4 regions of the Enterobacter cloacae subsp. cloacae ATCC 13047 genome follow, and region 2 is predicted to be linked to each of the others. Evidence: predicted binding sites of a transcription regulator. Region 2 holds the regulator's gene; each other region holds the start of a gene.

Region 1 (7,507 bases), 1.4 Mb from region 2:
AAGTGGCGGGGATCCCGGGGGAGTTTGACAAGCTGCGCAAGAATTACGTTGAGCGCCGTGAATGGTCTTCTCTGTATGTCATGTGCGATGACGCAGCGGCGGCAACGCTGCTGCATAAACTGGGTTTTAACGCCGTTCATCACCCGGCGCATTAATGTCTTCTTAACGCTCCCTGTTGGATACTCCGACAGGGACGCTTTTTTATTTCTGGAGTAAACCACCATGTCTGAAGGCTGGAACATTGCCATTTTAGGTGCCACGGGTGCCGTGGGTGAAGCCCTGCTCGAAACCCTTGCTGAGCGTCAGTTCCCGGTGGGTGATATCTATGCACTGGCGCGCACTGACAGCGCCGGTGAGCATCTGCGTTTTGGCGGCAAATCCGTCATGGTTCAGGACGCCGCCGAATTCGACTGGACGCAGGCGCAGCTGGCCTTTTTTGCGGCAGGTGCTGAAGCCACCGCGTCGTACATTGAAGACGCGACGAATTCTGGCTGTCTGGTGATCGATCTGAGCGGCCTGTTCTCGATGGAGCCGGATGTCCCGCTGGTGGTGCCGGACGTGAACCCGTTTGTCCTGGCCGACTACCGTAACCGCAATATCATTGCGGTTCCCAATAGCCTGACCAGCCAGCTGCTGACCGCTCTTAAACCTTTAATCGACGATGGCGGTCTGTCGCGTATCACCGTGACCAGCCTGCTTTCCGCTTCTGCGCAAGGCAAAAAGGCCGTCGACGCGCTGGCCGGACAGAGTGCGAAGCTCCTGAACGGCATCCCGATTGACGAAGACGATTTCTTCGGCCGTCAGCTGGCATTCAATATGCTGCCGCTGCTGCCGGATCGTGAAGGCTCCGTGCGCGAAGAGCGCCGTATCGTCGACGAAGCGCGCAAAATTCTGCAGGACGAGGGGCTGATGATCTCCGCAAATGTCGTTCAGTCGCCGGTCTTTTACGGTCATGCGCAGATGGTAGGTTTCGAAGCCCTGCGTCCGCTGGCCGCAGAAGAAGCGCGTGATGCGTTCGGCCGCGGTGAAGACATTGTGCTCTCCGAAGAGAGTGAATTCCCGACGCAGGTTGGCGATGCCACCGGCAGCGCACACCTCTCGGTGGGCTGCGTACGGAATGATTACGGTATGCCGGAGCAGGTTCAGTTCTGGTCCGTAGCCGATAACGTGCGCTTCGGCGGCGCGCTGATGGCGGTCAAAATCGCTGAAAAACTGGTGCAGGAGTATCTGTACTGATGTCAGACGTGGAACAAAAGCCGGTTCATAAAGTCGCCCTCGGTATCGAGTACGACGGCAGTAAATATTATGGCTGGCAGCGTCAAAATGAGGTGCGCAGTGTCCAGGAAAAACTGGAGAAAGCGCTCTCTCAGGTGGCGAACGAACCGATTAACGTCCTGTGTGCAGGGCGCACTGACGCCGGTGTCCACGGAACGGGGCAGGTGGTTCACTTTGAAACCACCGCCGTGCGCAAGGACGCTGCCTGGACGTTGGGTGTAAATGCGAATTTACCTGGTGACATTGCGGTGCGCTGGGTGAAAGCTGTGCCGGATGATTTTCATGCGCGTTTCAGCGCCACCGCGCGCCGTTATCGCTATGTCATCTACAATCAGCGTCTTCGTCCGGCGGTACTAAGCCAGGGCGTGACGCATTTTTATGAACCGCTGGATGCAGAACGTATGCATCGTGCGGCGCAGTGTCTGATTGGTGAAAATGACTTTACCTCGTTTCGTGCGGTGCAGTGTCAGTCCCGCACGCCGTGGCGTAACGTCATGCACATAAACGTCAGCCGTTTTGGCGCGTATGTGGTGGTGGATATCAAAGCCAATGCCTTTGTACATCATATGGTGCGGAATATTGTGGGCAGCCTGATGGAAGTGGGTGCCGGACACCAGCCGGAGAGCTGGATTGCAGAACTGCTGGCAGCGAAGGACAGAACGCTTGCGGCAGCAACGGCGAAAGCGGAAGGGCTGTATCTGGTCTCGGTGGACTATCCGGACCGGTTTGACCTGCCAAAACCGCCAATGGGCCCGCTGTTTCTGGCGGACTAAACAAAGGTGCAATTAAGGCTTAGACAATATGGACGTAATACGTTTTCTGATTGATTTCATTCTGCATATTGATGTTCACCTGGCGGAGTTGGTCGCGCAGTATGGCGTCTGGGTGTATGCCATTCTGTTCCTCATTCTGTTCTGTGAAACCGGTCTGGTAGTCACGCCATTTCTGCCGGGGGATTCGCTGCTGTTCGTCGCGGGGGCGTTATCTGCGCTGCCTGGCAACGATTTGAATGTGCACATAATGGTGGTGCTGATGGTGATCGCCGCAATTGTCGGTGACGCGGTCAACTACACCATTGGACGGGTCTTCGGTGAGCGCTTATTCAGCAATCCGGACTCAAAAATTTTCCGTCGTAGCTATTTAGATAAAACCCACGCGTTTTATGAGCGCCACGGTGGAAAAACCATTATCCTTGCGCGTTTTGTGCCTATTGTGCGTACATTTGCGCCATTTGTGGCGGGAATGGGGCACATGTCCTATCGTCATTTTGCGGCATACAACGTCATTGGCGCGCTGCTGTGGGTGCTGCTCTTTACCTATGCAGGCTACCTGTTTGGCGATCTCCCTGTAGTTCAGGAAAACCTTAAGTTACTGATTGTAGCGATTATTGTGCTTTCTGTTTTACCGGGTGTTATCGAAATCATTCGTCACAAGCGCGCGGCAGCAAAGCAAGCGAAGTAAATGCACGCAGGCGGTTCGACCACTTTTTTATCCAAAGTTTCGGGCTGTTATGTTTTAATGTGCAACATTCATGGTCTGTTGGAGGCAAAAATGGCATTATTCGCCTCTTACAGCAAAACTGGCATACGACCAGGTTCAGGCAGAAAGGTTATCAATGAGCTGGATTGAACGAATTAAAAGCAACATTACCCCAACGCGTAAAGCGAGCATTCCTGAAGGGGTATGGACGAAGTGTGATAGCTGTGGTCAGGTTCTGTATCGCGCAGAACTGGAACGCAATCTTGAGGTGTGTCCGAAGTGTGACCACCACATGCGCATGACGGCGCGTAATCGCCTGCACAGCCTGCTGGACGAAGGTTCTCTGGTAGAACTGGGTAGCGAGCTTGAGCCAAAAGATGTGCTCAAGTTCCGTGATTCCAAAAAATATAAAGATCGTCTGGCCTCTGCACAGAAAGAGACCGGCGAGAAAGACGCGCTGGTCGTGATGAAAGGCACCCTGCACGAGATGCCGGTAGTGGCCGCCGCGTTTGAGTTCTCCTTCATGGGTGGCTCAATGGGTTCCGTGGTCGGTGCGCGCTTTGTGCGTGCTGTTGAGCAGGCGCTGGAAGACAACTGCCCGCTGATCTGCTTCTCCGCCTCTGGCGGTGCACGTATGCAGGAAGCGCTGATGTCGCTGATGCAGATGGCGAAAACCTCTGCTGCGCTGGCTAAAATGCAGGAGCGCGGTCTGCCGTACATCTCTGTACTGACCGACCCAACCATGGGTGGCGTTTCTGCAAGCTTTGCGATGCTGGGCGATCTGAACATCGCTGAGCCAAAAGCGCTGATCGGCTTTGCTGGTCCTCGCGTTATCGAGCAGACCGTACGTGAAAAACTGCCGCCGGGCTTCCAGCGCAGTGAGTTCCTCATTGAGAAAGGCGCGATTGACATGATCGTCCGCCGCCCGGAAATGCGCCTGAAACTGGCGAGCATCCTGGCGAAGCTGATGAATCTGCCGGCGCCGAACCCGGATGAGCCGCGCGAAGGTGTGGTAGTACCGGATCAGGAACCCGAGGCCTGATAACTGAAAAGGGCAGGGCCGGTTGGCGCTGCCCTTTTGCTTTATAAACTGTTAATGACAACCGGGCATCATGGAAAATAAAAGCATTCCCCAAGCCACGTCGCCCCTGGCCACGTGGCTTTCTTATCTGGAAAACCTGCACAGTAAAACCATTGATATGGGGCTTGAACGCGTAAGCCAGGTTGCTGCGCGTCTCGATGTGCTGAAACCTGCGCCGTTTGTTTTTACCGTCGCCGGAACCAACGGTAAAGGCACCACCTGCCGTACGCTGGAAGCTGTCCTGATGGCTGCCGGTTACAAGGTTGGTGTCTACAGCTCTCCGCACCTGGTACGTTATACCGAGCGGGTTCGCGTGCAAAACAGCGAACTGCCAGAGTCTGCGCATACGGCGTCGTTCGCGGAAATTGAAGCGGCGCGCGGTGAGATCTCATTAACCTATTTCGAATACGGCACCCTGTCGGCACTGTGGCTGTTTAAACAGGCGCAACTGGACGTGGTGATTCTGGAAGTGGGCCTCGGCGGGCGTCTGGATGCCACCAATATGGTGGATGCCGATGTGGCGGTGGTCACCAGTATTGCCCTGGATCATACCGACTGGCTGGGCCCCGATCGCGAAAGTATTGGCCGTGAGAAGGCCGGTATTTTCCGCACGAATAAGCCCGCGGTGGTTGGCGAGCCGGATATGCCACACACCATTGCCGACGTGGCGAAAGAGAAGGGCGCTCACCTGCTGCGCCGGGGTGTGGACTGGCAGTATGAGGTTCAGAACAACGGCTGGCGCTATCGCGATGCGCAGGGAACGCTGGAGAATCTGCCCCTGCCGCAGGTACCGCAACCTAATGCCGCCACCGCCCTGGCGGCACTGCGCGCAAGTGGGCTGGCGGTGAGCGAACAGGCCATCCGCGACGGTATTCAGAATGCGATTCTGCCCGGGCGTTTTCAGATTGTCAGCGACGCTCCGCGGCTGATACTGGATGTCGCACATAACCCGCATGCTGCGGCGTATCTCGCCGCGCGTCTCAAATCGTTACCAAAAACCGGGCGCGTGCTGGCGGTTATCGGTATGCTTCATGATAAAGATATCGGCGGTACGCTGGCCTGCATGGAGAGTGTGGTCGATAGCTGGTATTGTGCTCCTCTGGAGGGGCCGCGCGGTGCGACGGCCGAGCAGTTACTGGAACATCTCGGCAAAGGCGCAATCTACAATAGCGTGGCTCAGGCATGGCAAGCCGCGATGGCGGATGCTAAACCAGAAGATACCGTGCTGGTGTGTGGTTCGTTCCACACGGTGGCACATGTCATGGAAGTGATGGACGCGGGGAGAACCGGTGGCGAGTAAGTTTCAGAACCGTTTAACAGGAACCATTGTGCTGGTCGCGCTCGGGGTGATTATCCTCCCGGGTCTGCTCGACGGGCAGAAAAAGCATTACCAGGATGAATTTGCAGCCATTCCGCTGGTGCCGAAGCCGGGCGATCGCGACGAACCGGATATGCTGCCTGCGGCGACCCAGGCGCTGCCTGCTCAGCCGCCGGAAGGGGCGGCTGAAGAAGTGCGTGCCGGGGATGCGGCCGCGCCGTCCCTCGATCCGTCTCGTCTGGCGGCGAATAACAACATCGAAATCGATCCGGTGCCGGTAGAGCAGCCGAAGCCGGTTGAAAAACCGAAGCCGGTGGAAAAAACACAGCCGAAACCGCAGCGGGATAAAGCAGCAGAACAGCTGGCCGCGGCTTCAGAGACGCCGCCTGCGGCAAAACCGGCCCAGCAAGAGGCTGCACCGACGGGGAAAGCCTACGTTGTGCAGTTGGGTGCGCTGAAAAATGCCGATAAGGTCAATGAGGTAGTGGGTAAGCTGCGCAGTGCGGGTTATCGCGTTTACACTTCACCTTCCACGCCGGTGCAGGGTAAAATCACCCGTATCCTTGTGGGGCCAGAAGCGTCTAAGGATAAGCTCAAAGGCTCGCTCGGTGAGCTGAAGCAGATCTCTGGCCTGAGCGGTGTGGTGATGAACTACAGCGCCAATTGATAAGGTTCCCCTCACCCCGGCCCTCTTCTCAAAGGGGAGAGGGTGAGGGGGAGTGGCAGACGTCCAAAGAGACGTAATAAGCCAACGGCGTTGAACATTTTTTCAGCGCCTTTTTTATTTACGCGCGGGAAGGAAATCCCTACGCAAACGTTTTCTTTTTCTGTTAGAATTCGCCCCGAACTGGATGACAGGGCGTTAAATCGTGGGACACATATGGTCTGGATTGATTACGCCATCATTGCGGTGATTGGTTTTTCCTGTCTGGTTAGCCTGATCCGTGGCTTTGTTCGTGAAGCGTTATCGCTGGTGACTTGGGGTTGTGCTTTCTTTGTTGCCAGTCATTACTACACTTACCTGTCTGTCTGGTTCACGGGCTTTGAAGATGAACTGGTCCGAAATGGAATCGCCATCGCGGTGCTGTTTATCGCGACGCTGATTGTCGGCGCTATCGTAAATTACGTGATAGGTCAGCTGGTCGAGAAAACCGGTCTGTCAGGAACGGACAGGGTGCTCGGGATCTGTTTCGGGGCATTACGAGGCGTGCTGATTGTGGCCGCGATACTGTTCTTCCTGGATACCTTTACCGGGTTCTCCAAAAGTGAAGACTGGCAGAAATCGCAGCTCATTCCAGAGTTCAGCTTCATCATCAGGTGGTTCTTTGACTATCTGCAAAGCTCGTCGAGTTTCTTGCCCAGAGTGTAACCCGCTCTGAGATGTGGCTTAACGAGGAAAAGACGAATGTGCGGTATTGTCGGTATCGCCGGTTTCATGCCGGTAAACCAGTCGATTTATGACGCGTTAACGGTGCTTCAGCACCGTGGGCAGGATGCTGCGGGTATCATCACCATTGATGCAAACAACTGCTTCCGTTTACGTAAGGCGAATGGCCTGGTAAACGATGTGTTTGAAGCCCGCCATATGCAGCGTCTGCAAGGTAATTTGGGGATCGGTCACGTTCGTTATCCTACTGCTGGCAGTTCCAGCGCCTCTGAGGCACAGCCTTTCTACGTCAACTCACCGTATGGCATCACGCTTGCTCACAACGGCAACCTGACCAACGCGCATGAGCTGCGTAAAAAGCTGTTTGAAGAGAAACGTCGCCACATTAACACCACCTCTGATTCAGAAATCCTGCTCAACGTGTTCGCGAGCGAGCTGGATAACTTCCGCCACTATCCGCTGGAAGCAGACAATATCTTTGCCGCCGTTGCTGCGACAAACCGCCAGATCCGCGGTGCCTACGCCTGCGTGGCGATGATTATCGGTCACGGAATGGTCGCCTTCCGCGATCCAAACGGTATCCGCCCGCTGGTGCTCGGCAAGCGTGACCTGGGTGATGGCCGTACCGAATATATGGTTGCCTCTGAAAGCGTGGCGCTGGACACCCTGGGCTTCGAATTCCTGCGTGATGTAGCCCCTGGCGAAGCGGTCTATATCACTGAGAAGGGCCAGCTGTTTACCCGCCAGTGTGCAGACAACCCGGTCAGCAACCCATGCCTGTTCGAATACGTGTATTTCGCCCGTCCGGACTCGTTTATCGATAAGATCTCCGTCTACAGCGCCCGCGTGAACATGGGAACCAAGCTGGGTGAGAAGATTGCCCGCGAGTGGGACGATCTGGACATCGACGTGGTCATTCCTATCCCGGAAACGTCCTGTGATATCGCGCTGGAAATCGCTCGCATTC
Region 2 (7,507 bases):
AGGAAGGGAGATAACCCTTGCCGAAATGCCTTCCATGGTAAAACGGGAGCACTCCGGCTCCCGTTAACACTTAATATTTATCGTATTTAATCGAACCAAATTTAGTATAGGCCTCAAAATTTGGTGATTCAATAGAAAATTCTTAGCAACCTAATCACTGAAATGTTACATATTTTCCCCAGTGATTACGCGTGCGACGTTTCCGCCTGAGCATGGTTCTCAAGCTCGCGCTGTGCGGCGGATTGCATGCGATAACCCATTACTGCCAGCGCAACGGTGACCAGCATCACGCTGGTGGTAGTTAACAGCGGGGTGGCAATCAGCGCTGACACCACCAGGCTTGCCAGGAAGCACAGGCCGAGCTGCAGGGTATTTTGCAGCGCCGCGGCGCGTCCTGTCGCCTGCGGGAAAGGACGTAACGCCTGTGCGACCACGATAGGGTAAATGGCACCGTTAGCCACCGCCATCACGCAGAACGGAATCAAAATCTCCGTCAGACCGACGCCTGGAATAAACCCAACGGCCCAGGTGGCGCCCACGCTCAACGCAAACAGCGCCAGCAGCCAGGGCAGCATCTGCTGGCCTTCCCATTTCTGCAGCGCCGCACGGCAGCCGTATCCGCCCAGCAGGAAGGCGATGGTCTGTGGGACATAGCTCAGACCAATGGCGGCCGGGCTGTACCCCATATCGTGCAGAATAAACGGCGAGCCGGTGAGCCAGGCGAAGAAGCTCGCCGAGCAGGCGGCATAGACCAGGACGTTACCACGATACGCTTTGGCGCTCAGCAGGAAGAGGAACGTGATCGGTTTAGCGTCAGCATGCGCCTCTTTTTTATGCGCGGGCTTGAGGGCAAACGCTGGCAGCATCAGTACCAGGGTGATGGCAAACAGCGTGGCAAAAATGGCCTGCCAGTCAAAGTGCGCGAGGATCCAGCTGCCCAGCAGGGGAGCGAGGGCGGGTGACAGGCCAACCAGCGGCATAATGGTGGCGAAAATTCGGTTGGTACGGTTGGCCGGGTAGTAGTCGGTCACGAGAGCCTGCCAGGTTACCGCCGCGGCACAGACGCCGACGGCCTGCACAAAGCGCAGCACCAGCAGCCAGGTCGCATCGCGTACCCACAACATTCCCAGACAGCCTGCGGCAAAAATGGCCAGGCCCAGCAACAACACCGGTTTACGCCCGAAGCGATCGGAGAGCGGGCCCCAGAGCAGCTGTGCGATGGCAAAACCGGCGAGGAACAAACTCAGGCTGGCGCTGATGGCCGCGGCTGGCGTTTGCAGATCTTCCTGCATCGCCGCAAACGCGGGCAGGTACATATCGGTGGCCAAAAAGCCCAGCACGCTCAAACCGCCGAGCCAGACTAAAAATCCATTCCTGGGTTGCATTGTTTTATTCTCCTTGAGGAGGCAGGTAGACACTGGCGCAGAGTGTAGGGAGTGCAAAGCGGGTTGTGAAACGCTAATATTTGGCGGTTGCATTCAAATTTTTTGCAGGCAGAAAATGTGGTCAGATTATTCTCTTGAAGTGGTGGATGCTGTCGCGCGTAACGGCAGCTTTAGCGGTGCGGCACAGGAGTTGCACCGCGTCCCTTCGGCTATCAGCTACACGGTGCGGCAGCTTGAAGAGTGGCTGGCGGTTCCGCTGTTCGAACGGCGGCATCGCGATGTGGAATTAACGCCTGCTGGCGCGTGGTTTTTGAAAGAAGGGCGTTCTGTTATCAAAAAAATGCAGATCACCCGCGAACAGTGCCAGCAGATCGCCAACGGCTGGCGCGGACATCTTTCCATCGCCGTGGACAATATCGTTAAGCCGGAGCGTACCCGGCAGATGATCGTGGATTTCTATCGCCATTTTTCAGACGTTGAACTTCGTGTCTCGCAGGAGGTATTCAACGGGGTCTGGGACGCGCTGGCGGACGGCAGGGCAGAGATGGCGATTGGCGCAACCCAGGCGATCCCCGTCGGGGGGCGCTATGCGTTTCGCGATATGGGCATGTTGAGCTGGAAATGTGTCGTGGCACACGATCATCCGCTGGCTGCCCTGGAGGGACCGCTGAGTGACGACACGCTGCGCAACTGGCCGTCGCTGGTGCTGGAGGATACCTCGCGCTCGTTGCCAAAACGTATTACCTGGCTTCTTGATAACCAGCGGCGGGTGGTAGCGCCGGACTGGGAATCCTCCGCGACCTGCCTCAGCGCCGGGCTGTGCGTCGCGATGGTTCCCGTCCATTTCGCTAAGCCGAGAATCGATACCGGTGAATGGGTCGAGCTGACGCTGGAGAATCCGTTCCCGGATGCGGCCTGCTGCCTGACGTGGCAACAAAATGATGTGTCGCCCGCCATGGCATGGCTACTGGATTATCTGGGAGACAGCGAAACGCTTAACCGGGAATGGCTACGGGAGCCAGCTTAGCTGGCTCCACACGAGATTAACGACGGTAGTCGCGGAATGGACCATCCGCAACGGAACGGCGCTCGATAAGGCGCGGGTGAACTTCAATGGACTGCGACTCTTCACGTTTGTTGACGATCCTGTCCATCAGCATATTGAAGGCCGTTTCACCGAGAGAATCCTTCGGCTGGTGGATGGTGGTCAGCGCAGGCGTAAAGAAGCGCGCGTTGCGCACGTTGTCATAGCCGATCACGGATATATCCTGCGGCACGCGCAGGCCCAGCTCATCGGCTGCACACAGGGCCCCCATCGCCATGATGTCCCCGCCGCAGAACACCGCCGTTGGACGATGCGGCTGAGAAACGATCTGCTGCATGGCGCGGTAGCCAGACTCCGGCTCAAAGTCGCCCTGCACGATCCAGTTTTCCGGCACGGTGATCAGCGCTTCTTCCATCGCCTTCATAAACCCGGCCAGACGGCCAGCACCGGTGTTGCGCTCGAGCGGCCCCGGGATCACGCCAATTTCACGGTGACCGCGTTCAATCAGATAGCGGCCCGCCATATAACCGCCTTCGAAGGCGTTATCGATGACGGAGTCGGTAAAGTCGGCGCGCGCTTCGCCCCAGTCCATCACCACCATCGGGATATGACGATACTCTTCCAGCATGGAAAGGACAGATTCCGGGTATTCGGAACACATCACCAGCAGGCCATCCACACGCTTTTGCGCCATCATCGACAGATAGGCGCGCTGTTTTTCAATATTGTTCCACGCGTTGCCGAGGATAAGGGTATAGCCTTTCTGGAAGCAGTTTTTCTCAACCGCTTCGATGATTTCGGCAAAATAGGCCGCTTCACTGCTGGTCGCCAGCAAACCAATGGATTTGGTGTGATTAACTTTAAGGCTACGCGCAACGGCACTCGGCGAGTAGTGCAGCTCTTTGATTGCCGCCCAGACGGCGTTGCGCGTCTCTTCCGCCACGAAGCGGGTTTTGTTAATTACATGTGATACGGTTGTAGTGGAAACGTTTGCGCGTTTTGCTACGTCTTTAATTGTTGCCATTAAATGTCACTCCAGACCATATCCTAAACTCCTGAAAACCTTGAAGGTAAACGTTTGCCTTCTCTCACCCTTATCACGCAATTTTGAATTGCGGCACGCCAGGAAAACGACACGGGACGTCAGGAGGGGGTCAATGGCCGGTACGCTAATAAATTTAGCGTGGAATTTTGTCCTATCTTGATGAAAAGGGGAAGAGCTAAAGTGGTTATCCGTTTAAATCCTGGAAGATTTTTGACGTAAATTGTGTAAAAATGAGCAAGCTCACTTTTCGTGGGGGGATTAAAAGGAGAAAAATTGATGAGTTCCGATCTGAAGTTTTCGCTGTTCACCACCGTTATTGTGCTGGCGCTGATTGTTGCTGCAGGTCTGACGGCTGCACTGCACTGATTTACGCGGAGGGGGCGTTCGCTCTCTCCCGCTTGCCCTCATTGTTACATCTCCGGCAAAAATCTTTTGCCAATTTGTTAACTTCTCATTTTTTGTGATTGATGTCATGCTTTCGGCTTCTTTGTTCTGTGTCAACACATGACACGGCATCCGGAGTTGACGCATGAAAATCAATTTTCCCCTGCTGGCCCTGGCGATTGGCGCTTTTGGGATTGGCACCACTGAATTTTCCCCTATGGGACTCTTACCGGTTATCGCCCGCGGTGTGGACGTCTCTATCCCTGCAGCCGGGATGTTAATCAGCGCCTATGCCATTGGTGTGATGGTAGGGGCACCGCTGATGACGCTGTTGCTTTCCCACCGAGCGCGCCGCAATGCGCTGATTTTCCTGATGGCTATCTTTACCCTTGGCAACGTGCTCTCCGCCATTTCGCCTGATTACACCACGCTGATGCTGTCACGTATCCTGACAAGCCTTAACCACGGCGCTTTCTTTGGGTTGGGGTCGGTGGTGGCGGCAAGCGTGGTGCCCAAACACAAGCAGGCGAGTGCCGTGGCAACCATGTTTATGGGCCTGACCATCGCCAACATTGGCGGCGTTCCTGCGGCCACCTGGCTGGGTGAGGTCATTGGCTGGCGTATGTCGTTCCTCGCAACCGCCGTACTGGGTGTTGTCGCGATGGTGGCGTTGTTCTTCTCTCTGCCGAAAGGCAGCGCTGGTGAGCGTCCTGAAGTTCGTAAAGAGCTGTCGGTACTGATGCGCCCGCAGGTGCTCTCGGCGCTGCTCACCACCGTGCTGGGTGCCGGGGCGATGTTTACCCTTTACACCTATATTTCGCCGGTGCTGCATGACATCACTCACGCGACGCCGATCTTTATCACCGCGATGCTGGTGCTGATTGGCGTGGGCTTCTCGATTGGTAACTATCTGGGTGGGAAATTTGCTGACCGCTCCGTAAGCGGAACGCTGAAGGGTTTTCTGACCCTGCTGATTGTCATCATGATTGCCATTCCCTGGCTGGCGCGTAATGAGTATGGCGCGGCCATTGCGATGGTCGTCTGGGGTGCGGCCACCTTTGCCGTGGTTCCGCCGCTGCAGATGCGCGTAATGCGCGTCGCGCATGAGGCGCCGGGTCTTTCATCGTCGGTGAATATTGGCGCGTTCAATCTGGGCAATGCGCTCGGTGCTGCAGCGGGCGGTACTGTGATTTCGGGTGGTCTGGGATACAGCTTTGTGCCGGTGATGGGGGCCATTATTGCCGCGCTTGGCCTGCTGTTAGTGATGATGTCGGGTCGTAAACAGCCTGAAGCGGCCTGTGCTGCCGAATAAAAAAACGCAGAAGGGGAAACCCTTCTGCGTCTCTCTTACGCGGCGAAGTTCTTCGCCACAAAGTCCCAGTTAACCAGTGCCCAGAAGTGCTCCAGGTAGTTAGGACGCGCGTTACGGTAATCAATGTAGTACGCGTGTTCCCAGACATCCACGGTCATCAGCGGAGTCGCGCTGGTGGTCAGTGGTGTACCCGCGTTAGACGTGGAGACGATAGCCAGTTTGCCATCGGCCTCTTTTACCAGCCATGTCCAGCCAGAACCGAAGTTTTTGATTGCGGCATCGGTAAATTTCGCTTTGAACTCCGCAAAGCTGCCAAAGGCGGCGTTAATCGCAGTAGCCAGTTCGCCGGTCGGCTCGCCGCCAGCATTTGGTGCCAGGCAGTGCCAGTAGAAGGTGTGGTTCCACACCTGAGCAGCGTTGTTGAATACGCCACCGTCTGAACTGCGGACGATCTCTTCCAGCGTTTTGCCTTCAAAATCGGTGCCCTTGATCAGGTTGTTCAGGTTGGTGACATAGGTCTGGTGATGTTTGCCGTAATGATATTCCAGGGTTTCCGCAGAAATGTGCGGTGCCAGGGCGTCTTTTGCATACGGTAGTGCAGGTAATTCGAACGACATTGCTTCTCTCCTTATTGTATTTTGCGTTGCCAATAACCACACAGACAACAAGGACAGGATAGCAAATTGAAAGGGTATGCAAAAGAGGAACTTACCCTGCCGTAGTGACGGCAGGGCAGGGTTTAGCGGATGGTTTTCGGCGTCATGACGCGGCGTGCGCCGACGTAGTGACGCACCCAGTAGTCTTCGCTAAGCGAGGTGATCTGAATGTCCTGACCGCTTCGTGGGGACTGAATAAACTTCCCGTTACCCACATACACGCCGACGTGATCAGCCGTACCGCGACCCTGGGTGCGGAAGAAGACCAGATCGCCATTTTGCAGCTCGCCACGGTTAACGGGGGCGGCGTCGCGCAGGTGGTACATTTCATTGGCGGTACGCGGAATGCGGAATTTCACCAGATCTTTATAGGCGTAATACACCAGCCCGCTGCAGTCAAAACCGGTGCGGGGAGAGGTGCCACCCCAGCGATACGGTTTGCCAATTTGCCCCATCAGCTTATTCATCGCCGTTTTTTGCGCTTTCTGTACCCGAACCTTATGCGCGTCGGCAATTTTTGTCACTTTCGTGCATTTGGCTTTATGCCCTTTGCGCGTGGTGCATTTTTCCGTTACGAGGTTGGCAGCAGTTTTTGAGGCTTTACGTTTCGATGCGAGGGCAGTGCGGGAAGATGTTGATTTCGATTTGCTGGAGGCGGTCTTTTTCGTTTGAGCGGTTGTTTTTTTCTTTTCGTTCTTAGTGGTAGTCTTTTTTTTACGTTCTGTGGTTTTTGCCAGATGCGTTTTTTGCACAGCAGAGTGCCGCGCCTGTTGAGAGGCGTTTGCCGCTGGCGTGAAAGAGAGTGATGTAAACAGTAAAGCACAGAGCGTGATCGAGATTTTATTTATCCGCGCCACTGGGCAGTCCCCTGATAAATGCAGGTCATCAATAATACCCGCGTGTGATTTACAAAGCCCGTCGATTCTAATCCATAAAAACCCGAGAAGTTAATAGCATTTTTCAATCTAAAAACCTGTTTCGTTAGCAAGTGCAAAAAAATTCATCGATTTGTCGCACAATTGTTCACGCCCTAAGCAAAACCCTGCCTGCCGCAGGGTTAAGCACCATTTACAATGCAACTTTTCGCCACTCGCGATAAAATAGCTATACGTGACAAAAATGTTATTTTCCGATGCCAGTCTGAACCGCTACAATGTCAGACTAATGCCGTAACAGAAGTTAAAGGAAGCAAGACATGAGCACCACTATTGAAAAAATCCAGCGCCAGATCGCTGAAAACCCGATTCTGCTGTATATGAAAGGTTCTCCGAAGCTGCCAAGCTGTGGCTTCTCCGCGCAAGCGGTTCAGGCGCTTTCTGCCTGTGGTGAACGTTTTGCTTACGTTGATATCCTGCAGAACCCGGACATCCGCGCTGAGCTGCCAAAATACGCGAACTGGCCGACGTTCCCGCAGCTTTGGGTCGACGGTGAACTGGTTGGCGGTTGCGATATCCTGATTGAAATGTATCAGCGCGGCGAACTGCAGCAGCTAATCAAAGAGACGGCGGCGAAGTACAAAACCGAAGAGCCGGACGCAGAGTAATTTTCTGCGCAAATAAAAAAGCGACCTTAAGAGGTCGCTTTTTTTATTCTTCGCTGTCGCCCATCGCCAGCGGCCAGCCGCCCAGACGCTTCCAGCGGTTGACTATTTCACAGAACAGCTCTGCGGTGCGCTCCGTA
Region 3 (7,507 bases), 1.6 Mb from region 2:
GGGTTATTAGTGGGCGCTGTGCTGTCAGGGACCTTCCTGCCGCTGGTGCTGACCGGGCTGCATCAGGGGCTGGTGCCGATCCACGTCGAGCTGGTGCAGGCTCATGGTTATAACGCGCTACTGCCCATTCTGTCGATGGCGGGGGTAGGTCAGGTTGGTGCGGCGATTGCCGTGCTGATGAAAACCCGTAACGCGCGCCTGAAAAAAGTGATTAAAGGGGCGCTACCGGTCGGATTGCTGGGCATTGGCGAGCCGCTGATTTTTGGTGTCACGCTGCCGCTCGGTAAGCCTTTCCTCGCGGCCTGTCTGGGCGGGGCGGTGGGCGGGGCGCTTATCAGCTACTGGAAAGTTGCCACTGTTATCACCTTTGGTCTCTCCGGTTTACCGCTGGCGCTCACCATCGTGACCGGAAAAGTCATGCTCTATCTGTTAGGCTATCTGGTAGCGGTGATCGCCGGGTTCCTGTTTACCTGGCTGGCAGGATTCAACGACCCAGAGGAGTAAGGTTTGGCTAATCACGAGCGTCGTGTTGTCTTTTTCGACCTGGATGGAACGCTGCATCAGCAGGATATGTTCGGTACGTTTATGCGCTACCTGCTGCGGCGTCAGCCCCTGAACGCACTGCTCGTCTTACCTTTGTTACCCGTGATTGGCCTTGCGCTGCTGGTGAAAGGCCGGGCAGCGCGCTGGCCAATGAGCCTGCTGCTCTGGGGCTGTACCTTTGGCCACAGTGAAGCCCGGCTCAAACAGCTTGAGCAAGACTTTGCGCACTGGTTTCGCGATCATGTGACGGCGTTTCCGGTTGTGCAGGCACGGCTGACCAGCTACCTCGATGCGAACGACGCCGATATCTGGTTGATTACCGGCTCGCCGCAGTCGCTGGTAGAGCAGGTCTATTTTGATACGCCGTGGTTGCCGAGAGTGAATCTGATCGCCACGCAGATCTCTCGTGGTTACGGCGGGTGGGTATTGAGCATGCGCTGTCTGGGGCATGAAAAGGTGGCCCAGCTGGAGATGCGCATTGGCACGCCGCTGCGCCTGTACAGCGGTTACAGTGACAGTAAGCAGGACAACCCGCTGCTCTATTTTTGCCAGCACCGCTGGCGCGTCACGCCTGCGGGTGAACTTCAGCAACTCGAATAGTTTTATCCATAGCGGGTGTGTATAATGCCGCCCGCTTTTCGACTGGAGTATCAACCGTTGTCCAACCCTGAATTCTCACACGAATACTGGATGCGCCATGCGCTCACCCTTGCCCGGCGCGCCTGGGACGAGGGAGAAGTGCCCGTGGGTGCGGTGCTTGTCCATAACAACCAGGTGATTGGAGAAGGGTGGAACCGCCCGATTGGTCGCCACGATCCTACCGCTCACGCAGAAATCATGGCGCTTCGTCAGGGTGGGCTGGTACTGCAAAACTACCGTCTGCTCGACACCACGCTGTACGTCACGCTTGAGCCATGTGTCATGTGTTCCGGCGCGATGGTGCACAGCCGTATCGGTACGCTGGTCTTTGGCGCGCGGGATGAAAAAACCGGTGCTGCGGGCTCGCTGATGGACGTGCTTGGACACCCGGGAATGAACCATCAGGTGAAGACTATCGGTGGGGTGCTTGCACCAGAGTGTTCGGGGCTATTAAGTGATTTCTTTCGAATGCGCCGTCAGCAGAAAAAGCAACAAAAGGCAGAATTGAAGTCGTCGGGCGATTAATTTCGTCCGGTGCCACAACCGGATAGCTTTGCGCCAGCTGTTTCGCCTCTGTCGCCTCTTTTTCCTTCTCCAGCAGATACCCCACCAGGCTAATCTGATATTTACGAATATTTTCCACGTAGGCATAAGCCTCATGCCCGCGCGCATAGCCGTAGGTGAGCTTGTTGTACCACGGCTTCTGGCTCAGGAGCGGCAGACGCTGTTTTACGTCAGACCAGCTGTCGGGGTTGCCTTTTGTTTTTGCCGTCAGAGCCCGGGCGTCGAGCATGTGGGCATAGCCCATGTTGTAGGCGGCCAGCGCGAACCAGATACGCTCCTCTTCCGGCACCGTCTCGGGGACTTTGGCCATCATATCCTGCAGGTAGCGCGCGCCGCCGCTGATGCTCTGTTCCGCATCGGTACGGTCGGTTAGCCCGAGGCTCTGCGCGGTATTTTTAGTCAGCATCATCAGGCCGCGCACGCCGGTGGGGGAGGTGGCCTGGGTGTCCCAGTGGGACTCCTGATACGAGATAGCCGCCAGCAGTTTCCAGTCAATCTCCTGCGCATATTTTTCGAACAGAGGCTGCAGGTCAGGCAGGACGCTGTCTACCGCGCGCAGGAAGCTGCGGGTGTCAACGTAGTCAAAGTCATCACCATGGCCGAGGTACTTCTCTTCCAGGCGTGCCAGGGTACCGTCTTCATTAATGGTGTTATAAAAATCGAGCATGGCCGCAGAGAGGGTCTGATCGTCATCAAGATGAGTAAACCAGGTCACGGGCTGTTCGTCCGTCACGTCCAGCGCCACGGCGATTTCAGGATGCACCCGCTGGAACAGGCTGATCGCCACGGAGTCGGCGATGGTGTAAGGCAGTTTCTGATCTTTGACCTGGTCCAGCAGCTCGGTCGTGCCGAGTTTAGGGTCGACGGTCCAGCTCAGGTCAGGGTATTTCTTCTCCTTGAGCTCACGCAGATCGTCAATCACCACATGGCCGGGGGCAATCGTCAGCTGTTGAGCGTTGATCGAGGCCAGCGTACGCGGGCGCAGGCTACCGACGCGATAGACCAGCTGCTGTGAAACGGAGTAATAGGTCGGGCCCGGCTGGTAATTCTTGCTGCGCTCGCTGTTGTACACCAGCCCGGCGGCGAGGATATCGGCATCGTTGTTATCCAGGTCATCAAACAACTGGCTGATGTTCTGGCGCACGGTGATTTTGAGCTTCACGCCGAGGTAATCGGCAAACTGCTGAGCCAGCTCATAGTCCAGACCGATGGTTTTGCCGTTGATGTCGCTGTAAATCAGCGGAGAGTTAAGCGTGCTGACACGCAACTCCCCCCGCTCCTGAATGGCGGCGATACGGTTTTCGGCTTTGCCGAACCAGGGGATGGAAGGCCAGAGGGCCACTGCCAACAGCAACGTTACAATGCCGATGAGCAGATAATTAATCTTTAATTTTTTCAATTAGTTAATTCTCTGCGACGCCGGTTGCCTTAGTATGCTGTAGCCATGTTAAAAATAAGGTTTGCCATTGATTGAGCGGCATTTTGCGTAAAGTTACGCCACTTGGCAACAAATTAGAGAGAGAGGTCACATCTATTGTTAAACGACGCTGTCGATTTTATTTCGACGCAAACGGTTTCGTCGACGCTCAGGATTCTCTATAATGACGCCCGTTTTCCCCCCTTGCGCACACTGTAAGCGCCCCGGCGCTTCGAAGACGAGAGACTTATGATGGAAATTCTGCGTGGTTCGCCTGCACTGTCTGCCTTCCGTATTAACAAACTGCTGGCACGTTTTCAGGCAGCCGACCTTCCGGTAAGCAATATTTACGCTGAGTATGTCCATTTTGCTGACCTGAATGCCCCCCTGAATGCAGAGGAGCGCGTACAGCTGGAACGCCTGCTCAAGTATGGCCCAAGTCTGAGCAGCCATACCCCAACCGGTAAACTGATCCTTGCGACGCCTCGTCCAGGCACCATCTCCCCCTGGTCTTCCAAAGCGACTGACATCGCTCACAACTGTGGTCTGAACCAGATTAACCGTCTGGAACGCGGCGTGGCGTATTACGTTGAAGCCTCCACCCTGAGCGACGCCCAGTGGCAGGCGGTGGCCGCAGAGCTGCATGACCGCATGATGGAGAGCGTATTTGCTTCTCTGGATGATGCGCAGAAACTTTTCTCCCATCATCAGCCTGCGCCAGTACAGAGCGTGGATTTGCTGGGGCAGGGCCGTCAGGCGCTGATTGACGCTAACCTGCGTCTCGGCCTGGCACTGGCAGAAGATGAGATTGACTACCTGCAGGATGCGTTCGTTAAGCTGAACCGCAACCCGAACGACATCGAACTCTATATGTTCGCGCAGGCTAACTCTGAGCACTGCCGCCACAAGATTTTCAATGCCGACTGGATTATTGACGGTGAACAGCAGCCGAAGTCGCTGTTCAAAATGATCAAAAACACCATGGAGAAAACCCCTGACCACGTGCTGTCTGCTTATAAAGACAACGCCGCAGTGATGGAAGGTTCCGAGGTGGGCCGCTTCTTCGCCGATCGCGAAGCGGGGCGCTATGACTTCCATCAGGAGCCGGCGCATATCCTGATGAAAGTGGAAACTCACAACCACCCGACGGCGATCTCTCCGTGGCCGGGTGCGGCGACCGGTTCCGGCGGTGAAATCCGTGACGAAGGGGCGACGGGCCGTGGTGCGAAACCAAAAGCGGGCCTGGTCGGTTTCTCTGTTTCCAACCTGCGTATCCCGGGCTTTGAACAGCCGTGGGAAGAAGATTTCGGCAAGCCAGAGCGCATCGTGACCGCGCTGGACATCATGACCGAAGGTCCACTGGGCGGCGCGGCATTCAACAACGAATTTGGTCGTCCGGCGCTGAACGGTTACTTCCGTACCTATGAAGAGAAAGTGGACAGCCACAACGGCGAAGAGCTGCGCGGCTACCACAAACCGATCATGCTGGCGGGTGGGATCGGCAACATTCGCGCCGATCACGTGCAGAAAGGTGAGATCGTCGTCGGTGCGAAGCTGATCGTCCTCGGTGGACCGGCGATGAACATCGGCCTGGGCGGCGGTGCGGCCTCTTCAATGACATCCGGTCAGTCTGACGCCGATCTCGACTTTGCCTCCGTTCAGCGTGACAACCCGGAAATGGAGCGTCGTTGCCAGGAAGTGATCGACCGCTGCTGGCAGCTGGGTGATGCAAACCCAATCCTCTTTATCCACGACGTTGGCGCGGGCGGCCTGTCCAACGCCATGCCGGAGCTGGTGAGTGACGGTGGTCGCGGTGGCCGTTTCAACCTGCGCGACATTCTGAGCGATGAGCCGGGCATGAGCCCGCTGGAGATCTGGTGTAACGAATCTCAGGAGCGTTATGTGTTGGCCGTCGCAGCCGATCAGCTGCCGCTGTTTGACGAGCTGTGCCGCCGCGAGCGCGCGCCGTACGCGGTAATCGGTGAAGCGACCGAAGAGAAACACCTGACCCTGAGCGATACCCATTTCGACAACCAGCCAATCGATCTGCCGCTGGACGTGCTGCTCGGCAAAACGCCGAAGATGACCCGCGACGTGCAGACTCGCAAAGCGGCGGGCAACGCGCTGGATCGTCAGGGCATTACCGTAGCAGACGCGGTGAATCGCGTATTGCACCTGCCTGCGGTGGCGGAGAAAACCTTCCTGGTCACCATCGGCGACCGTACCGTGACCGGTATGGTCTCGCGCGATCAGATGGTGGGGCCATGGCAGATCCCGGTGGCGAACTGCGCCGTGACCACCGCGAGCCTCGACAGCTACTACGGTGAAGCGATGGCGCTGGGCGAACGTACCCCGGTAGCGCTGCTGGACTTCGCGGCCTCTGCTCGTCTGGCCGTCGGTGAAGCACTGACTAACATCGCCGCGACCCAGATTGGCGATATCAAACGTATCAAATTGTCCGCGAACTGGATGGCCGCTGCCGGTCACCCGGGCGAAGACGCGGGCCTGTATGAAGCTGTGAAAGCGGTGGGTGAAGAGCTCTGTCCTGCGCTCGGCCTGACCATTCCAGTGGGTAAAGACTCCATGTCGATGAAAACCCGCTGGCAGGAAGGCAACGAGCAGCGCGAAATGACTTCGCCGCTGTCGCTGATCATCTCCGCGTTTGCCCGTGTGGAAGACGTGCGCCATACCGTGACCCCACAGCTCTCGACCGAAGACAACGCCCTGCTGCTGATTGACCTGGGTAAAGGTCACAACGCGCTGGGTGCCACCGCGCTGGCACAGGTTTACCGTCAGCTGGGTGATAAACCGGCGGACGTGCGTGATGTGGCACAGTTAAAAGGCTTCTACGATGCCATTCAGGCGCTGGTGGCGCAGCGTAAACTGCTGGCCTACCACGACCGTTCCGACGGCGGCCTGCTGGTGACCCTGGCGGAGATGGCCTTCACCGGACATTGCGGTGTTGAAGCGAACATCGGAACGCTTGGCGAAGATCGTCTGGCGGTACTGTTTAACGAAGAACTCGGCGCGGTGATTCAGGTGCGCGCGGCCGATCGTGAGGCGGTTGAAGCCCTGCTGGCTCAGCACGGCCTGGCAGACTGCGTACACTACCTGGGTAAAGCCGTTCAGGGTGACCGTTTCGTCATTGAAGCGGATGGCCATGCGGTGTTCAGCGAAAGCCGCACCACGCTGCGTATGTGGTGGGCGGAAACCACCTGGCAGATGCAGCGCCTGCGTGATAACCCGGACTGTGCCGATCAGGAACACAACGCCAAGGCCAACGACAACGATCCTGGCCTGAACGTGAAGCTCTCCTTCGACATCAACGAAGACATCGCTGCACCGTACATTGCGACCGGCGCGCGTCCGAAAGTCGCCGTGCTGCGTGAGCAGGGCGTCAATTCCCACGTTGAGATGGCTGCGGCCTTCCACCGTGCGGGCTTTGATGCCATCGACGTCCATATGAGTGACCTGCTGGCAGGTCGCACCGGTCTGGAAGATTTCCATGCGCTGGTGGCGTGCGGCGGTTTCTCCTACGGTGACGTGCTGGGTGCCGGTGAAGGCTGGGCGAAGTCCATTCTCTTCAACAGCCGCGTACGTGATGAGTTCGAAAACTTCTTCCATCGTCCGCAAACCCTGGCGCTTGGTGTGTGTAACGGCTGCCAGATGATGTCTAACCTGCGCGAGCTGATCCCGGGCAGTGAAGCGTGGCCACGCTTTGTGCGTAACCAGTCCGACCGCTTTGAAGCACGTTTCAGCCTGGTCGAAGTGACTCAGAGCCCGTCTCTGCTGCTGCAGGGAATGGTAGGGTCGCAGATGCCAATCGCCGTTTCTCACGGTGAAGGTCAGGTAGAAGTGCGTGATGCCGCCCATCTGGCTCAGCTTGAGAGCAAAGGCCTGGTGGCGCTGCGCTTTGTTGATAACTTCGGCAAGGTGACGGAAACCTATCCGGCTAACCCGAACGGCTCAGTGAACGGGATCACGGCGGTCACCAGCGAAAGCGGCCGTGCGACCATCATGATGCCACACCCTGAGCGTGTGTTCCGCACCGTGAGCAACTCCTGGCACCCGGAAAACTGGGGTGAGGACAGCCCGTGGATGCGTATCTTCCGCAACGCACGTAAACAGTTGGGTTAATCGATATTGCCCTTTAAAGCCCGGTACGCGAAAGCGCTACCGGGCTTTTTTATGTGTGTCGCAATTTCGCGACAGACCCGTCATGCCACTGTCTCCAAAAGGAGACATTTAACTCATTGATTTATATATGGCTGGGGCGGTTCCCGTTAAGGTGTTGCTGATTAGCGACACTTAGCCTGGAAATCATTCAGCGAGCAATTAACGGTG
Region 4 (7,507 bases), 1.6 Mb from region 2:
TTATGCAGCCAGCTGGAAACCTGACCGCCGTCCTCGCGTTTCACCGCAATACGGTAGCCTTTGCCGTTTGGCTTACGGGTGAGGGAGTACTGGCGGATCTCCTGATGCGGGAAACCTTCAGGCTTCAGCCAGACGCCGAGATACTGCCCCGGCTGATAATCGGCAACGGGTTGACCATCCACTGGCTCGAACTCAAAACTGGTAATCAGCGCGCTACGCGGCGTTTTCTCAACAATGCGGAAGGCACGGGTCCCTTCCCAGCCACCGTTCTTGCTGGCGTTTTCGCTGTAGATCTGCGCTTCACGGTTGATAAAGACATTTGCCAGCACGCCGTAAGCTTTGCCCCAGGCGTCCAGTACCTCCTGGCCCGGGCTGAACATCTCGTCCAGCGTCGCCAGCAGGTGACCGCCCACAATGTTGTACTGCTCGGGTTTGATTTGGAAACTGGTATGCTTCTGCGCGATTTTCTCCACCGCAGGCAGCAGGGCTGGCAGATTTTCAATGTTGCTGGCGTAGGCCGCGATGGCATTGAAAAGCGCTTCCCGCTGATCGCCGTTACGCTGGTTACTCATGTTGAAAATCTCTTTCAACTCCGGGTTGTGCGCGAACATGCGGTCGTAGAAATGAGCGGTGAGCTTAGGGCCTGTCTCCACCAGCAGGGGAATGGTGGCTTTAACGGTAGCGATGGTTTGAGCGTCGAGCATGAGCGCGTCCTTCTGATGTGAACTTAATGATGTATTTTAAATGCATCTTATAAAAATAACCCTGTGATGTAAATGGTTCTTTGCGAGATGAAATATATGCATCACAAACCTGAAAAGAAATCCGTTGAAAATGACGAGGGCTTTATTCCTCAAACCCTTGCGTGGCGTGAAGGAAAACGTTTGCGTAAAATCGTTTGTCAAGACCTGTTATCACAGAACTATTCAGTTATACTGTTGCCCGTCGTCCAACAGGACTGCCTTTTCAGGCCAAATTTTACTTGTTAGCTGAGTCAGGAGATGCGGATGTTAAAGCGTGAAATGAACATTGCCGATTATGATGCCGAACTGTGGCAGGCTATGGAGCAGGAAAAAGTACGTCAGGAAGAGCACATCGAACTGATCGCCTCCGAGAACTACACCAGCCCGCGCGTCATGCAGGCGCAGGGTTCTCAGCTGACCAACAAATATGCTGAAGGTTATCCGGGCAAGCGCTACTATGGCGGTTGCGAGTACGTTGATATCGTTGAGCAACTGGCGATTGACCGTGCGAAAGAACTCTTTGGCGCTGACTACGCTAACGTCCAGCCGCACTCCGGCTCTCAGGCAAACTTCGCGGTCTACACCGCGCTGCTGCAGCCGGGCGATACCGTTCTGGGTATGAACCTGGCGCAGGGCGGTCACCTGACTCACGGCTCCCCGGTAAACTTCTCTGGCAAACTGTACAACATCATCCCTTACGGTATTGATGAGTCAGGCAAAATTGACTACGAAGACATGGCGAAGCAGGCTAAAGAGCACAAGCCGAAGATGATCATCGGTGGTTTCTCTGCTTACTCCGGTATTGTTGACTGGGCAAAAATGCGTGAAATCGCAGACAGCATCGGTGCTTACCTGTTCGTGGATATGGCGCACGTTGCCGGTCTTATCGCCGCGGGCGTTTACCCGAACCCGGTTCCTCATGCTCACGTTGTGACCACCACCACGCACAAAACCCTGGCGGGTCCACGCGGTGGCCTGATCCTGGCGAAAGGCGGCGATGAAGAGCTGTACAAAAAACTGAACTCCGCTGTGTTCCCAAGCGCACAGGGCGGCCCGCTGATGCACGTGATCGCGGCAAAAGCCGTCGCGCTGAAAGAAGCGATGGAGCCAGAGTTCAAAGTCTATCAGCAGCAGGTTGCCAAAAACGCCAAAGCGATGGTGGAAGTGTTCCTGAACCGTGGTTACAAAGTGGTGTCCGGCGGTACTGAAAACCACCTGTTCCTGCTGGATCTGGTTGATAAGAACCTGACCGGTAAAGAAGCTGACGCCGCCCTGGGCCGCGCCAACATCACCGTGAACAAAAACAGCGTACCAAACGATCCGAAGAGTCCGTTCGTGACCTCCGGTATCCGTATCGGTTCTCCGGCTGTTACTCGCCGCGGTTTCAAAGAAGCGGAAGTGAAAGAGCTGGCTGGCTGGATGTGTGACGTTCTGGACAACATCAATGACGAAGCGGTTATTGAGCGCGTAAAAGCGAAAGTTCTGGATATCTGCGCGCGCTTCCCGGTATACGCATAATTCTTCTGCTTAGCAGAAATAAAAAGGCCGCGTTTGCGGCCTTTTTTTATGTCTTAACGTCGGTCGAGGGATATTGCTCCCGGTCCCACAATCGCCAGCAGGATAAATGCGCCAGCAATACTGACGTTCTTGTAGAAATTAATCATATTCGGCACAACCGCATCCCCGGTCATGTCCCAGTAATGGTGACCAATAACTGCCGTGCCCAGCGTGTAGAACACAAACAATACGGCGAGAGGTCGGGTGAAAAAGCCCAGCACGATCAGGATGGCGGCAGGGACTTCCATCACCACGGCGATAATGGCCGCCAGCATGGGCATTGGCGCGCCAAGCGACGTCATATATTGTACGGTGCCGTTAAACCCCGTCAGTTTTGGATAGCCGAAGATAATAAAGAGTACGACAAGCGCGATACGGGCAATCAACAACAACAGGTGGCGTGACTGACCGAAATCGAAATAGCGAAGTGAGTTCATGGCAGAAAACCTCTGCAAGTGGAGTAATTTAAACGTAATACACATTTTCGTTCCCTGCCATAAGCCAGACGACTGCACTGAATGTTAATTTTTCGTTAATTTGTAGCAGGCTATCTACTTGCTTAATTTTTATATTCTCGCCAGACTATGGCCTCCATTTCGGGAGGGATTCATGGTCTTGCATTCCACGCGCTGGCTGGCGCTCAGCTATTTCACCTATTTCTTTAGTTACGGTATTTTTCTGCCTTTCTGGAGCGTCTGGCTCAAGGGAATTGGCCTTACTCCGGAAACCATCGGTGTCCTGCTGGGGGCGGGGCTGGTGGCGCGTTTCCTTGGCAGCCTGCTGATTGCACCGCGCGTCAGCGATCCCTCCTTACTCATCAAAGCGGTGCGTATTCTTGCCTTGTTAACGCTGGTCTTTGTGGCCTGCTTCTGGGTCAGCCATCAGTTTGCCTGGCTGATGGTGGTGATGGTCGGCTTTAACCTGTTCTTCTCCCCGCTGGTTCCCCTGACGGACGCCCTGGCAAACACCTGGCAAAAGCAGATCACCATGGACTACGGCCGCGTGCGCCTGTGGGGCTCCATTGCGTTTGTGATTGGCTCTGCGCTGGTGGGGAAACTGGTCAGTCTTTACGATTACCGCGCCATTCTTGCCCTGCTAAGCATCGGTATCGCCTCGATGTTGCTGGGCATGCTGCTGCGACCGTCAGTCATGCCGCAAGGCGAAAGCCGCCATCAGGAAAGCGCAGGCTGGCCCGCCTGGCGAAGCCTGGTGGCGCAAAGCTGGCGTTTTCTGGCCTGCGTCTGCCTGCTTCAGGGGGCGCACGCGGCGTATTACGGCTTCAGCGCCATTTACTGGCAGGGCGCCGGTTACTCTGCCTCTGCCGTGGGCTACCTGTGGTCGCTTGGCGTGGTGGCCGAAGTGATTATCTTTGCGCTCAGCAAGAAACTGTTTCGCCGCTTCGGCGCGCGCGACCTGCTGCTGCTCTCCGCCGTGTGTGGCGTGGCGCGGTGGGGCATTATGGGCTGGACGACCGAACTGCCCTGGCTGATCGTGGCGCAAATTCTGCACTGCGGCACCTTTACCGTCTGCCATCTGGCGGCCATGCGCTATATCGCCGCGCGTGAAGGCGGGGATGTGATTCGCTTGCAGGCGGTCTATTCTGCGGTGGCGATGGGCGGCAGCATTGCCGTGATGACGGTCTTTGCGGGCTTCCTGTATCAACATCTGGGACACGGCGTATTCTGGGTAATGGCACTGGTCGCGCTACCGGCGATGTTTATTCGCCCGAAAGTGGCCGCGCGCGCCTGACTACGATTCCAGCATAGCGCGAATATGTTCTTGCTGCTGTGCGTTTAGCGATTCCACGGCGTGGATCAGCGGCGGCGAGAACAGGGGCAGGGCGGTGGGGTAAGGAGTAATAACCAGCGCCGCTTCGCGCGGAGCCCCCTCTTTCTGAAAAGCCTGCAGCGTCAGATAACGAATATTGAGCGGCAGCAACGTTAGTTCGCGCAGCTGCTGTTCAATCACCTCTTCACAGGATTTGTCCTCTCCGGTTAATAACACCACCTGTTTTTCGTGCAGATCGGTCTCCTGCATCAGCCAGGCGCCAAAAATCACCGCCACCAGACTCATCTCTTCATCAGAAAAACGCAGGCCAAACTCCGCCTCCAGCTCAAACAACGCCTCCTTGGTGGTGCGTAACAGACGGGGGTAAAGGCGGTGGATCTCTTCTGGCAGGCTGTTGTCGATGCCGATCTCAAACAGCGACCGGTCCAGCGCCTGTGCCAGATGAACGTAGAGCTGATCGGTCAGCCCTTGTTCATCGCTGAAGTTCATTCCTGTCTGGGCGCGAAAACGGGCAATCATCCGCACGATGGCCCGGCGCAGACGCTGATCCTGCTGATGTTTATCGAGCACCGGATCGGGCGTGCGCAGCATCATAAACAGCAGCGCGAGGAACAGTTGTTCGTCGCTGTGGGTGCCCTGCGGCACGCGGCGTTTCCAGTGACGCACAATTTCCTGCGCCGTAAAGTATTCCCCTCGCGACTGTGTCCAGTTGCGCTGAACGGGGGAAAACTGCGGCGTATTGCCCAGGTGATGCTGGATCAAACAATACTGCAAGAAGAGCTGTAAAAACTGCACGTCACGGCAGTCAAAGGGGCGCTGTAGCTTTCGGGAACAGAAGCTGATCAACGCCCGCAGATTCGTATCGTCATAAAGCGGACGCGCGATGCCCTGCTGTTTAAGCGCGGTTTTAAGCGCCGGGGTAAACTGTTGCGAAACAAAATGTGGGCACAGGCGGAGCGCCCTGCGCAGCCAGTGCAGCAGACATAAACGCTGATTCAGGACCGAGCCTTCAATCCGGTAGCTGCCGTCATGGTGCGTGACAATGTCCAGCCGGTGATAGCGCTGGATTTCATCGCGCGTCTCGGCTATATCTTGCCGTGCCATGGCGTCGTCCACGCCGTTGGTTGCGATTATGCTCTGTGCGGTGACGGCAGCATCGGGCAGGTAAAGCATCAAAAGCACCTGGCAGCGGCGCTGCGAACTGGAAAGCACAGATGGAATTTCAAGCGTTGTCATCATCTGTTGGGTATCCAGTGTGAATGTCTGGTAAGAATAGCTAAAGGATCGACGCTGAAAAGCGTACCGGCAGCCCTTTCACTCAGGATTGCTGGCGAACATCACAGAATTTTTGACGTGAGGAATTGATGCAAACAGTTAAACACAGCGCGATGGCGTTATTTTTGGCGGTTATCACTTTCACCGCCGGCGCGCATCCTCACAGTTTTATCAGTCTCAAAACCGAGCTGGTGACTGACGGAACCCAGTTGAGCGGCCTGAAAATGCGCTGGACGATGGATGAAATCACCTCGGCCGATCTCTTGTATGACGCGGGAAATGCAAAGCCAGGCGATGAGATTTGGAAAAAGCTGGCGGCGGAGGTCATGGCCAACGTGCTGGGACAGCACTACTTCACCGAGTTCTGGCATAACGGACAAAAGGTGAAGTTTATGAATCGCCCGACGGAGTACGGCATGTCGCGCGACGGTCATCAGGCGGTGCTGACGTTTGTTCTCCCGCTGGCGCATCCTCAGCCGCTGTCAGGACAGACGTATACCTTTTCCACCTTCGACCCCACCTATTACGTCGATATGAGCTATGCGAAGGAGAGTGACGTGACGCTACCGACTACCCTGCAAAAATCCTGCAAACTCGCTGTTCATACGCCAAAACCCAGCGAAGAGACGCTCAACTTCGCCGTCTCTCTGGATAAAGAGGATGCCCCTCCTGAAGATATGGAACTGGGTAAACAGTTTGCACAGCAGGTGACGTTACAATGTCAGTGATCGCCTCTTCCGCCCGCAAACCACGTCGCTGGCTCCATCTCTGGCCGCTGGCGCTCTTTTTATTGCTGGCCGTGTGCGGCGCGCTGTGGTTATGGCAGGCCTGGCCGCAGGTTATGATGAAAAGCATTCTCTGGCAGCGTGACGTTAACCAGCAGATGAGCGGGCTACTCAAGGCGGTGGCGGATAACCCAACAAAAGCAGGTGGTTCCCTGCTGGCATTCAGTTTTGTCTACGGGGTGCTGCATGCGCTGGGGCCGGGGCACGGCAAGATTGTGATCACTACCTGGCTTGCCACGCATCCCTCGAAGCTGAAATCGAGCATCGGTCTGACGCTGGCCTCTTCGCTTCTGCAGGGCTGCGTCGCTATCGGGCTGGTAGTGGTCGTCCTCTCGCTGTTACAGCTTCCCGCTCGTCAGCTGCACCTGAGCAGTTTCTGGCTGGAGAAGGGAAGTTATGCGCTGGTGGGCGTGCTGGGGGTGATCCTCTGCTGGCGGGCGCTGAAAAAATTGCGCGTCCTGCTGCAAAAGCCAACCTTCAAATCCTTTACGCCACATCATGTTCATGATGCCCACTGCGGCTGCGGACATCAGCATCTGCCTACGCAGGCGCAGTTGCAGAGCGGCGACGACTGGCGTGCGCGGGTGATGATTGTTCTTTCAATGGGGATGCGACCATGTTCAGGCGCGATCATGGTGCTGCTGTTCAGCAAAGTGATTGGCGTATTCGGCTGGGGCGTGCTCTCTGCGCTGGCTATGGCGGCAGGAACGTCCCTGACCATTTCGTCACTGGCATTACTGGTTCACAGCTTCCGTCAACTGGCGGTAAAACTCAGCGGCAATAAAACGCCGGTGCTGTGGCGACAGGTAGGCTGGACGACGCTCGCGCTGGCGGGCGGGATGATTCTGCTGGTAGCGGCGGTGACGATGTGGATGAGTGCGGTGCCGGTGGGAAGGGGATTGCGACCGTTTTAGTAGGGTGCGGTCTGATGTCCTCACCCTGACCCTCTCCCACAGGGAGAGGGAATTACCGGGATTAACGCTTCAGCGCATCGCTCAGTTCATCACGCATGTTTGCCAGCATGGCTTTAACAACGCGTGGGTTACCTGCAACGATGTTGCCGGTAGACATATAGTTATGGCCGCCGGTGAAATCGCATACCAGTGCGCCTGCTTCACGCGCGATCAGCTCGCCCGCAGCAAAGTCCCACGGCTTCAGCGCCAGTTCGAAGTAACCGTCAACGCGGCCGGTCGCCACGTAGGCCAGATCCAACGCGGCAGAGCCGGTGCGACGGAAGTCCGCGCATTCGGTGAACAGTTTGCCGAGGATATTCATGTAGGTGGTTGCGTGCTGTTTCGCCTTGAACGGGAAACCGGTCGCCAGAATGGTGCCGTCCAGATCGCGTGCATTGCTGCAGCG

Evidence for each region. The regulator PurR, encoded in region 2, represses purine synthesis genes. The targets are predictions, from matches to a motif close to CANGCAAACGTTTGCNTG.
Region 1: a site for PurR is predicted at 5,961-5,978, ahead of cvpA (colicin V production protein). Genes of this name have one in related genera too.
Region 3: a site for PurR is predicted at 3,310-3,327, ahead of purL (phosphoribosylformylglycinamidine synthase). Genes of this name have one in related genera too.
Region 4: a site for PurR is predicted at 874-891, ahead of glyA (serine hydroxymethyltransferase). Genes of this name have one in related genera too.

What each region holds. Positions count from the first base shown of each region.
Region 1 covers NC_014121.1:3,738,204-3,745,710, reverse strand. Annotated here, with positions in the region: gene pdxB (4-phosphoerythronate dehydrogenase PdxB) at 1-155, shown strand, start outside; gene ECL_RS18205 (aspartate-semialdehyde dehydrogenase) at 223-1,236, shown strand; gene truA (tRNA pseudouridine(38-40) synthase TruA) at 1,236-2,048, shown strand; gene ECL_RS18195 (DedA family protein) at 2,077-2,736, shown strand; gene accD (acetyl-CoA carboxylase, carboxyltransferase subunit beta) at 2,891-3,796, shown strand; gene folC (bifunctional tetrahydrofolate synthase/dihydrofolate synthase) at 3,867-5,135, shown strand; gene dedD (cell division protein DedD) at 5,125-5,820, shown strand; gene cvpA (colicin V production protein) at 6,034-6,522, shown strand; gene purF (amidophosphoribosyltransferase) at 6,559-7,507, shown strand, end outside.
Region 2 covers NC_014121.1:2,383,249-2,390,755, reverse strand. Annotated here, with positions in the region: gene punC (purine nucleoside transporter PunC) at 186-1,385, opposite strand; gene punR (DNA-binding transcriptional activator PunR) at 1,501-2,412, shown strand; gene purR (HTH-type transcriptional repressor PurR) at 2,429-3,454, opposite strand; gene cydH (cytochrome bd-I oxidase subunit CydH) at 3,752-3,841, shown strand; gene ECL_RS11450 (MFS transporter) at 4,005-5,171, shown strand; gene sodB (superoxide dismutase [Fe]) at 5,207-5,788, opposite strand; gene ECL_RS11440 (C40 family peptidase) at 5,911-6,684, opposite strand; gene grxD (monothiol glutaredoxin 4) at 7,023-7,370, shown strand; gene rnt (ribonuclease T) at 7,414-7,507, opposite strand, start outside.
Region 3 covers NC_014121.1:3,984,544-3,992,050, reverse strand. Annotated here, with positions in the region: gene ECL_RS19405 (PTS transporter subunit EIIC) at 1-504, shown strand, start outside; gene yfhb (phosphatidylglycerophosphatase C) at 508-1,143, shown strand; gene tadA (tRNA adenosine(34) deaminase TadA) at 1,168-1,707, shown strand; gene mltF (membrane-bound lytic murein transglycosylase MltF) at 1,595-3,145, opposite strand; gene purL (phosphoribosylformylglycinamidine synthase) at 3,413-7,300, shown strand.
Region 4 covers NC_014121.1:3,972,237-3,979,743, reverse strand. Annotated here, with positions in the region: gene hmpA (NO-inducible flavohemoprotein) at 1-704, opposite strand, end outside; gene glyA (serine hydroxymethyltransferase) at 1,008-2,261, shown strand; gene ECL_RS19350 (DoxX family protein) at 2,315-2,737, opposite strand; gene ECL_RS19345 (3-phenylpropionate MFS transporter) at 2,910-4,049, shown strand; gene csiE (stationary phase inducible protein CsiE) at 4,050-5,327, opposite strand; gene ECL_RS19335 (DUF1007 family protein) at 5,453-6,091, shown strand; gene ECL_RS19330 (nickel/cobalt transporter) at 6,082-7,062, shown strand; gene suhB (inositol-1-monophosphatase) at 7,124-7,507, opposite strand, start outside.